Regions from separate parts of the Variovorax sp. GW458-11-26-14-LB1 genome, predicted to be linked through region 1. Evidence: riboswitches for the same ligand, from Rfam matches in the RefSeq annotation. Region 1 holds a riboswitch; the other holds the start of a gene.

What was found. Region 1 has a riboswitch for cobalamin ahead of AC07YS_RS12660 (TonB-dependent receptor). Riboswitches for the same ligand answer to the same signal wherever they lie in the genome.
Region 2: it holds a riboswitch for cobalamin, as region 1 does, so the genes downstream of both, AC07YS_RS09955 (TonB-dependent receptor domain-containing protein) here and AC07YS_RS12660 (TonB-dependent receptor) in region 1, are expected to answer to the same signal.

Annotation. Positions count from the first base shown of each region.
Region 1 is NZ_JBWKYW010000015.1:51,523-54,920, reverse strand. Features, by position in the region: gene AC07YS_RS12675 (cation:proton antiporter domain-containing protein) at 1-648, shown strand, start outside; gene AC07YS_RS12670 (hypothetical protein) at 653-1,060, opposite strand; gene AC07YS_RS12665 (hypothetical protein) at 1,212-1,433, shown strand; cobalamin riboswitch at 1,515-1,796, shown strand; gene AC07YS_RS12660 (TonB-dependent receptor) at 2,087-3,398, shown strand, end outside.
Region 2 is NZ_JBWKYW010000010.1:126,342-129,739, reverse strand. Features, by position in the region: gene AC07YS_RS09955 (TonB-dependent receptor domain-containing protein) at 1-1,527, opposite strand, end outside; cobalamin riboswitch at 1,600-1,839, opposite strand; gene AC07YS_RS09950 (hypothetical protein) at 2,238-2,465, shown strand; gene AC07YS_RS09945 (cell division protein ZapA) at 2,462-2,797, shown strand; gene AC07YS_RS09940 (sulfite exporter TauE/SafE family protein) at 3,090-3,398, shown strand, end outside.

The sequences.
Region 1 (3,398 bases):
CTGGCCGGGCTGGGCGTGTCGCTCGGCCTGCTGCCAGTGGAAGGGCAGAGCCTGGTGCTGGCGGGCGCGCTGATCTCCATCGCCACCAACCCGCTGTGGTTCAGCCTCATCGCGCCGCTGCAGAAATGGCTGCACGCGCATTCGAAATTTGCGCGCGAACTCGACGCGCGCAGCGACCCGCTGGCCGAACTGCCCATGACCACCGAGGCCAAGTACCTGTCGCGGCAGGTGGTGCTGGTCGGCTACGGCCGGGTGGGCCGGCGCATTGCCGCCGAATTGGAGACCAACGACATCCCCTACGTGGTGGCCGAGCAGAACCGCGAGCTGGTCGAGAAGCTGCGCGAGGCCGGCATCCCGGCCGTGTGGGGCGATGCGGCCGACCCGGCGGTGCTGATCCAGGCGCACGTGGCGCGCGCCCGCGTGCTCGTGGTGGCCACGCCCGACGCCATGAACGTGCGCCAGATGATCGAAACCGCGCGCACGCTGAACCCCACCATCCAGACCGTGGTGCGCAGCCACAACGAGCAGGAAGCCCGCCTGCTGGCCGCCGAAACCGACGCGAAGGTGTTCCTGGGCGAACAGGAACTTGCCCAGGCCATGGCCCGCGATGTGGTGCAGCGCGCCGCCGCGATGGCGGTGCCGGCCTGAGAACTCAAAGGTCCTCGATCACCAGCGTGCGATAGCGCTCGGCGATCGAGTAGGGCACGGTACGCACCAGTTCCATCACGCGCTCGGCGATGGCGCCGTCCTTGGTGCGGATCAGCAGGCCCGTGTGGCCTTCGTGGGCCAGCTGGATGAAGGCGCGCACCGTGTCGCCGTCGGTGCCGGCGGAGGGCAGGGGACTGTGCGAGGCATGCACGGTCGGCGCGATTTCCGCCAGGACGGTTTCGGCCGGTATCAGGTAGACCTCGTCGCCGCTCACGATGCCTTTCGCGATCAGCCCGTGGCCGATGCGGCTGGCGTCTTCGACGCTCGGAAACATCACCAGGGAGTAACCGGTCGGGTAGAACGCGCCACCGAAGGCGGCGCGCATGTTGGGTTCAAGCGTGAAATGTTTCATGCTGACTCCTTGTTCTGATGCAACTCCCCACCCCTAACATTAGGCCGCGCGGCGTCCATGCACTGTAGGAGAAGCCCTAGTACTGACAACCGCGCCGGCCCCTTGCCCGTTCAAAGGCGGGTTCATTCCCTGTTTCATTTCTCTGACCGTCATGCCTTCGCCGAGAGACATCGCACTCACCGTCCACGAACTGGAAGAAGGGGAGTTCTACTGGGTGCTGATGGAGGCCGTGGACGGCTCGCCCGGCGACTCCACCCATGTGTACGTGCCGCTCGAAGCCGCCCACGAGCCCTACGCCACGTATTCGAATGCACTGGTGGCCGGCGTGGCGGTGCTGCGGCGGCTGTTCGGGCCCGACGGCAAGCCCGTCTGACGGGGCCCGCAGGGGCGCCGCCGCAGGGCGCTCCCTATAATCCCGGCGGTTGGAAACATTGGTTCACACCGGTGTCGTCCAACACCCCACGGTTCGAAGGTGCCCTGCACGACCAGTCACAGGATTGGCGGCGGGGTTAAACGGGAAGCAGGTGCGAGGCGTCGTTTTTTCGAACGACCCTTCCATTCCTGCGCTGCCCCCGCAACGGTCAGCGGACATCGACACCCTCAGGCCCCGGCGATCTTTCGCTGGGGCAGCCACTGCGCTTCGGCGTGGGAAGGCGAGGGCTTCGGCGCCGAGGTGCATGCATTGCACCCGACGCACTCCGCGAGCCCGGATACCGGCCTTCGCAACCGCCTTCGGATGCTGCGGGAGTGCGTGTCCGGGCTTGCCGCTTTTCCCTCGCGCGAAACGGCACCGCCCCTCGTCTCTTCTCCCTTGGCGTCCGCGATCGGTCAGGAGCCTGCGGGGACGCGGGCTGGAGGAGAAGTCGGATGAATCGCATTGCATCGCCACCGCGCGATCGCTCGGGCCCGCCCCTGCAACGGGCGCGCCTTTCGGGTCTTTCAGGTCTTTCGCTGGGGCTTGGCCTCGCTTGCGGGCCCGCCCTGGCCCAATCGGGCGACACAACCGGTCGCCCCAGCCTCACGCCCGTGCAGGTCGAAGCCAGCCGCCACACGCCGCTGGCCCTGGACGAACCCACGCAGACCGGCAGCCGCCTGGGCCTCACGCCGCTCGAAACGCCGGCCAGCATCGAGGTGCTCACCGGCGACACGATCCGCGCGCGCGGCGACGTGTCGGTGGTCGAGGCCGCGAGCCGCGCCACCGGCATCACGGGCTCGCCCGCGCCGGGCAACGGCGGCTCGGCGCTGTCGGCGCGCGGCTTCAACAGCCACGGCTCGGTGATGCAGCTGTACGACGGCACGCGCCTGTACGTGGGCGCGGGCACCGTCACCTTCCCGTTTGACACCTGGTCGACCGACCGCATCGAGGTGCTGCGCGGCGCCGCCTCGGTGATGTTCGGCGAAGGCGCCATCGGCGGCGCGATCAACGTGGTGCCCAAGAAGCCCACGCGCGGCCCGATCCGCAACGAGGCGCTCGTGAGCGTCGGCTCCGACGCCACGCGCCAGGTCGCCTTCGGCAGCGGCGGGGCGATCAACGACATGCTCTCGTACCGCTTCGACATCAGCCACCGAAAAACCGACGGCTTCATGTTGCGCGGCGAGGCCGAGAGCCTCGCGGTGGGCGGCGCGGTGCGGCTCGACGTGTCGCCGCAGCTGCAGTTCACGCTCTCGCACGACGAGGGTCGCCAGACGCCGCAGCGCTACTTCGGCGTGCCGCTCGTCAACGGCCGCCTGAGCAGCCTGAACCGCGAACAGAACTACAACCTCGACGACGCCGAGGTCAAGTACCGCGACCGCTGGACCCGCCTCGATGCGCAGTGGACGCCCAACGACGCCGTCACCGTGCGCAACCAGCTCTATCGCCTGGACAGCAAACGCCACTGGCGCGACAGCGAAACCTACACCTACAGCGCCACCACGAACCGCGTGACGCGTGGCGACTACCTGGAGATCGGCCACGACCAGGAGCAGATCGGCAACCGCACCGACGCCACCTTCAAGCACGCGCTGTTCGGCCTGAAGAACCAGGTGCTGGTGGGCTTCGACGCCAATCGCATCGACTTCCTGAATTCGAGCGACACGCCCTACGGCGGGCGCTCGGTGGTCGATGCCTTCGTCTTCAACCCCGGCTACTACGCTTCGCCCACGCCCTACCTGCCGCGCTACAAGACCAAGACCCGCACCTACGCCTTCTTCGCCGAAGACAAGCTGGCCTTCAACGAACACTGGTCGGTGGTCGGCAGCCTGCGCTGGGACCACGCGAAGATCGTGCGCACCGACCCGCAGAACCGCGCCCCGCGCCTGGACAAGACCTTCGAGTACGCCACGGGCCGCCTCGGCG
Region 2 (3,398 bases), on a different contig from region 1:
CTGGCAGCCCTTGGCGCTGCCGTCGAACACGATCAGGTTCTGCACGCGGTTGCGGTACAGCACGATGCCGGCCTGCGTGGCGCCGGCCGTGTACTGCAGGCCCAGCTCGACGTTGCGGCTCGATTCGGGCTGCAGGCTCGCCAGGCCGTACTCGCTGAAGCGCTGGTACAGCGTGGGCGCGCGGAACGCGGTGCCGGCCGACACGGTGGCGCGCAGGCTCGGCGTGATCGCGTAGCCGTAGGCGGCGCTGCCGGTGGTCTTGCCGCCGAACTCGCTGTCGTCGTCATGGCGCGCATGCAGCTGCAGCGAATGCGGGCCCTTCACATAGCCGTAGCCGAGTGCGGCGGCGTTCTGCGAGCGGTCGCGCGAGAACAGCTTGGCCGAGGTGGTCGGCGCGTTCTCGAGCGCGTCTTCGCGGCGCTCGAGCGTGGCGGTCACCAGGTGCGCGCCGAAGCGGAATTCGTTCTGGAACAGGTAGCCGCGCAGGCGGGTTTCGGTGCGGTAGAACGAGGGCTGGGTCTTGTAGACGGTCTGCGAATCGGTCACCTGCAGGCGGGTGCTGTAGATGTCGTTCCACTTGGCCGACCAGGTCAGGCCGGCGGTGCGCAGTTCGTTGGTCGACACGTCGTTGCGGAAGGTGATCGGCGGCTTGGTGCGAAAGCTCACCGACGGGTCGTAGGCCGCTTCGGTGTTGCTGGTGAGCAAGGTGGCGTCGATGCGCTGGTCGGGCGTGATCTGGAAACCCAGCTTCAGGTTGCCCGAGGTGCTGCGGTAGCCGTCGCGGTCGGGGTTGGTGAAGCCGTCCTTCGAGGGCGTGCGCTTGGCGATCGGCTGGATGTTGAAGCCCTTGCTTTCCTCATGCGCGACACCGAACGAGTAGTCGAGCAGGCCCGACTTGCCGCTCACGCCGCCTTCGATCTTGCGCAGGCCGTGGCTGCCGAAGCCGATGCCGGCGTAGGGCGACACGCCCTCCTCGCCGCGCTTGGTGAAGAGCTGGATCACGCCGCCCACGGCGTCCGAGCCGTACACGGCGGCGGCCGGGCCGCGCAGCACTTCGATGCGGTCGATCTGCGCGAGCGGAATGCCTTCCCAACCGGCGCCGCCGGTCGATTGCGAATCGATGCGCACGCCATCGAGGTAGACCGCGGTGAAGCGCGATTCGGCGCCGCGGATGAACACGCTGGTGGCGTTGCCCACGCCGCCGCTGCGCGAGATCTCCATGCCGGGCAGGCGCGCCAGCACGTCGGCCACGCCGGTGGCGCCGCTGCGCTCGATGGTCTTGCGGTCGACGATGGAGACATCGCCCACCAGGTCCGACAGCGCCTGCGGCGTGCGGTTGGCGGTGACGACGGTCTCGTCGAGCGTGGCAGGTGCTGCTGCAGCAGCTGCGGCTTGCGCCTGCGCGGCCAGCGGCAGCAGGGCCAGGCCGCCGAAGGCCGAAGCCAGGGCGAGCGTCAGCGGCAGGCACGCGGGACGGTTGCGGCGCGCGCTGGCGCGGCCGCTGGAGAGGGAAACACAGGAAATCATGGGGTGAACCGAACGAACTTCTATGCCCTGGCCGGCTTCCCCGCCGGCGCCATGGGCGTCATGGCTGCCGATGCGGCAGCCGCCTTGTTGGCCGGTATCCGGGCTGGCAGATCGACCCTTTGCCGCCTTCCCAGGCACCTGTTTCAGGGCGCCCAGTGGCTGGATGGAAAGGGGTGACGCGTTGCGGCGTCGTCTGCTTGACCGTTGCGGGGGCAGCGCAGGCGGCTTCGGCCCCGGGGGGCGTCCACTCCTGCTTCCCGTTGAACTGCGCCGTGCGAACCACGCCGCGAGCACCAACGGGCGAGATTTTAGGGTGAATCGGCATTCAGACGGGGCCGCGAAGGACGAATACCGGGTGCAGTGCAAGGCGCGGTGAGCGCCGCGTAGCTTGGCTACGCAAGCGAAGCGCAACGCCGCAATGCGCCCGGTATTCGTCCTTCCCTTCGGGTTGGCCCGCCTTGCACCCGCCTGCTTTGTCGGCCGGCTTGACCAGAGATGACTCTGGCCTGCGCCGCCCTCCGCGCATCCGGGTGCAAGGCGGGCCAACGCGGCCCCGTCTGAATGCCGATTCACCCTAGCCCACGGGGCGCACACGCCACACCGGGTTTGATCGCAGGCGGCGCAGGCCCCAGAATCTCGGCCACGTCCGGTGCGCGCCCCGCGCGGTGCGCCGGATGTTCCGAATTCCCGGGAAACTACAATCGCCAACCATGCCCGCCTCCAGCCCCATCGACCAGATCGCCGAGCGTGTGGAACGCCTGCTCGTGCGTCACGAAGAGGTGCAGCGCACCAACGCGCTGCTGCAGGAACAGGTCGATGCGCTCACGCGTGAACGCGACGGCCTGAAGTCGCGGCTCGCCGCGGCCCGCACCCGCCTCGATGCCCTGCTCGAACGGCTGCCGGCCGAACCCCCTTCCGAAGATTCCCATCACGCATGAAGCAGATTGAAGTACAGATCATGGGCCAGAGCTATTTGCTCGGCTGTCCCGACGGCGGCGAAGCGCAACTGCGCGAGGCCGTCGACCGCGTGGACGCGGCCATGTGCAAGATCCGCGACGCGGGCAAGGTGAAGGCACGCGATCGCATCGCCGTGCTCGCCTCGCTGAACCTGGCTTTCGATCTCGCGGCCCAGCAGGCCGCTGCTGCCGCCGCACCGGCCCCTGCCGTTGCCGCAGCCACCGAAGAAACCGCCACCGACACCGACCCGAAGGCCGCCCAGCTCATTCAGAGACTCGATCAGGCCCTGGCGGGCGATGGACATTTGCTCTGAGGGCACGCGGCCCGGCACATCCGGGGCGTAAAATCCGTTTTGTCTGCAGACGTGTCGGGCTTAATATTTCCTTGTTCCAATGCTCTCCGGAGCCGGGCTTGGTACATCGCTTGACGGGCGTGATCATCTCGCGTCAGATGAACCCGAAGTCCTGCTGCCCTCGCCCACCTGAACCCTGGTTCAGGATGCGGGTCCGGCACACCATCTGCAGACACCTTTTCCCGCCACGGCCCCCTGCTTCACCGCACGGGGCCGTTGCTTTTTCAGCCGCTCGTTCTTTCCCCATCCTCCCGTGAACCTCGCTGCCCTGCTCGACCCGCTCCTGATCGCCGAACTCGCCGCGCTCGGCCTGGGCACCGGTTTCCTCGCCGGCCTCCTGGGCATCGGCGGCGGCATGCTGATGGTGCCGTTCATCACGATCATCATGGGCCAGCGCGGCGTGCCGGCCGATCTGGCGGTGAAGATGGCGATCGCGACCTCGATGGCGACGATCATCTTCACGTCGGTATCGAGCGTGCGCGCGCACCACAAGCGCGGCGCGGTGCGCTGGGACATCGTGCAGCGCCTGGCACCCGGCATCGTCATCGGCAGCCTTGCGGGC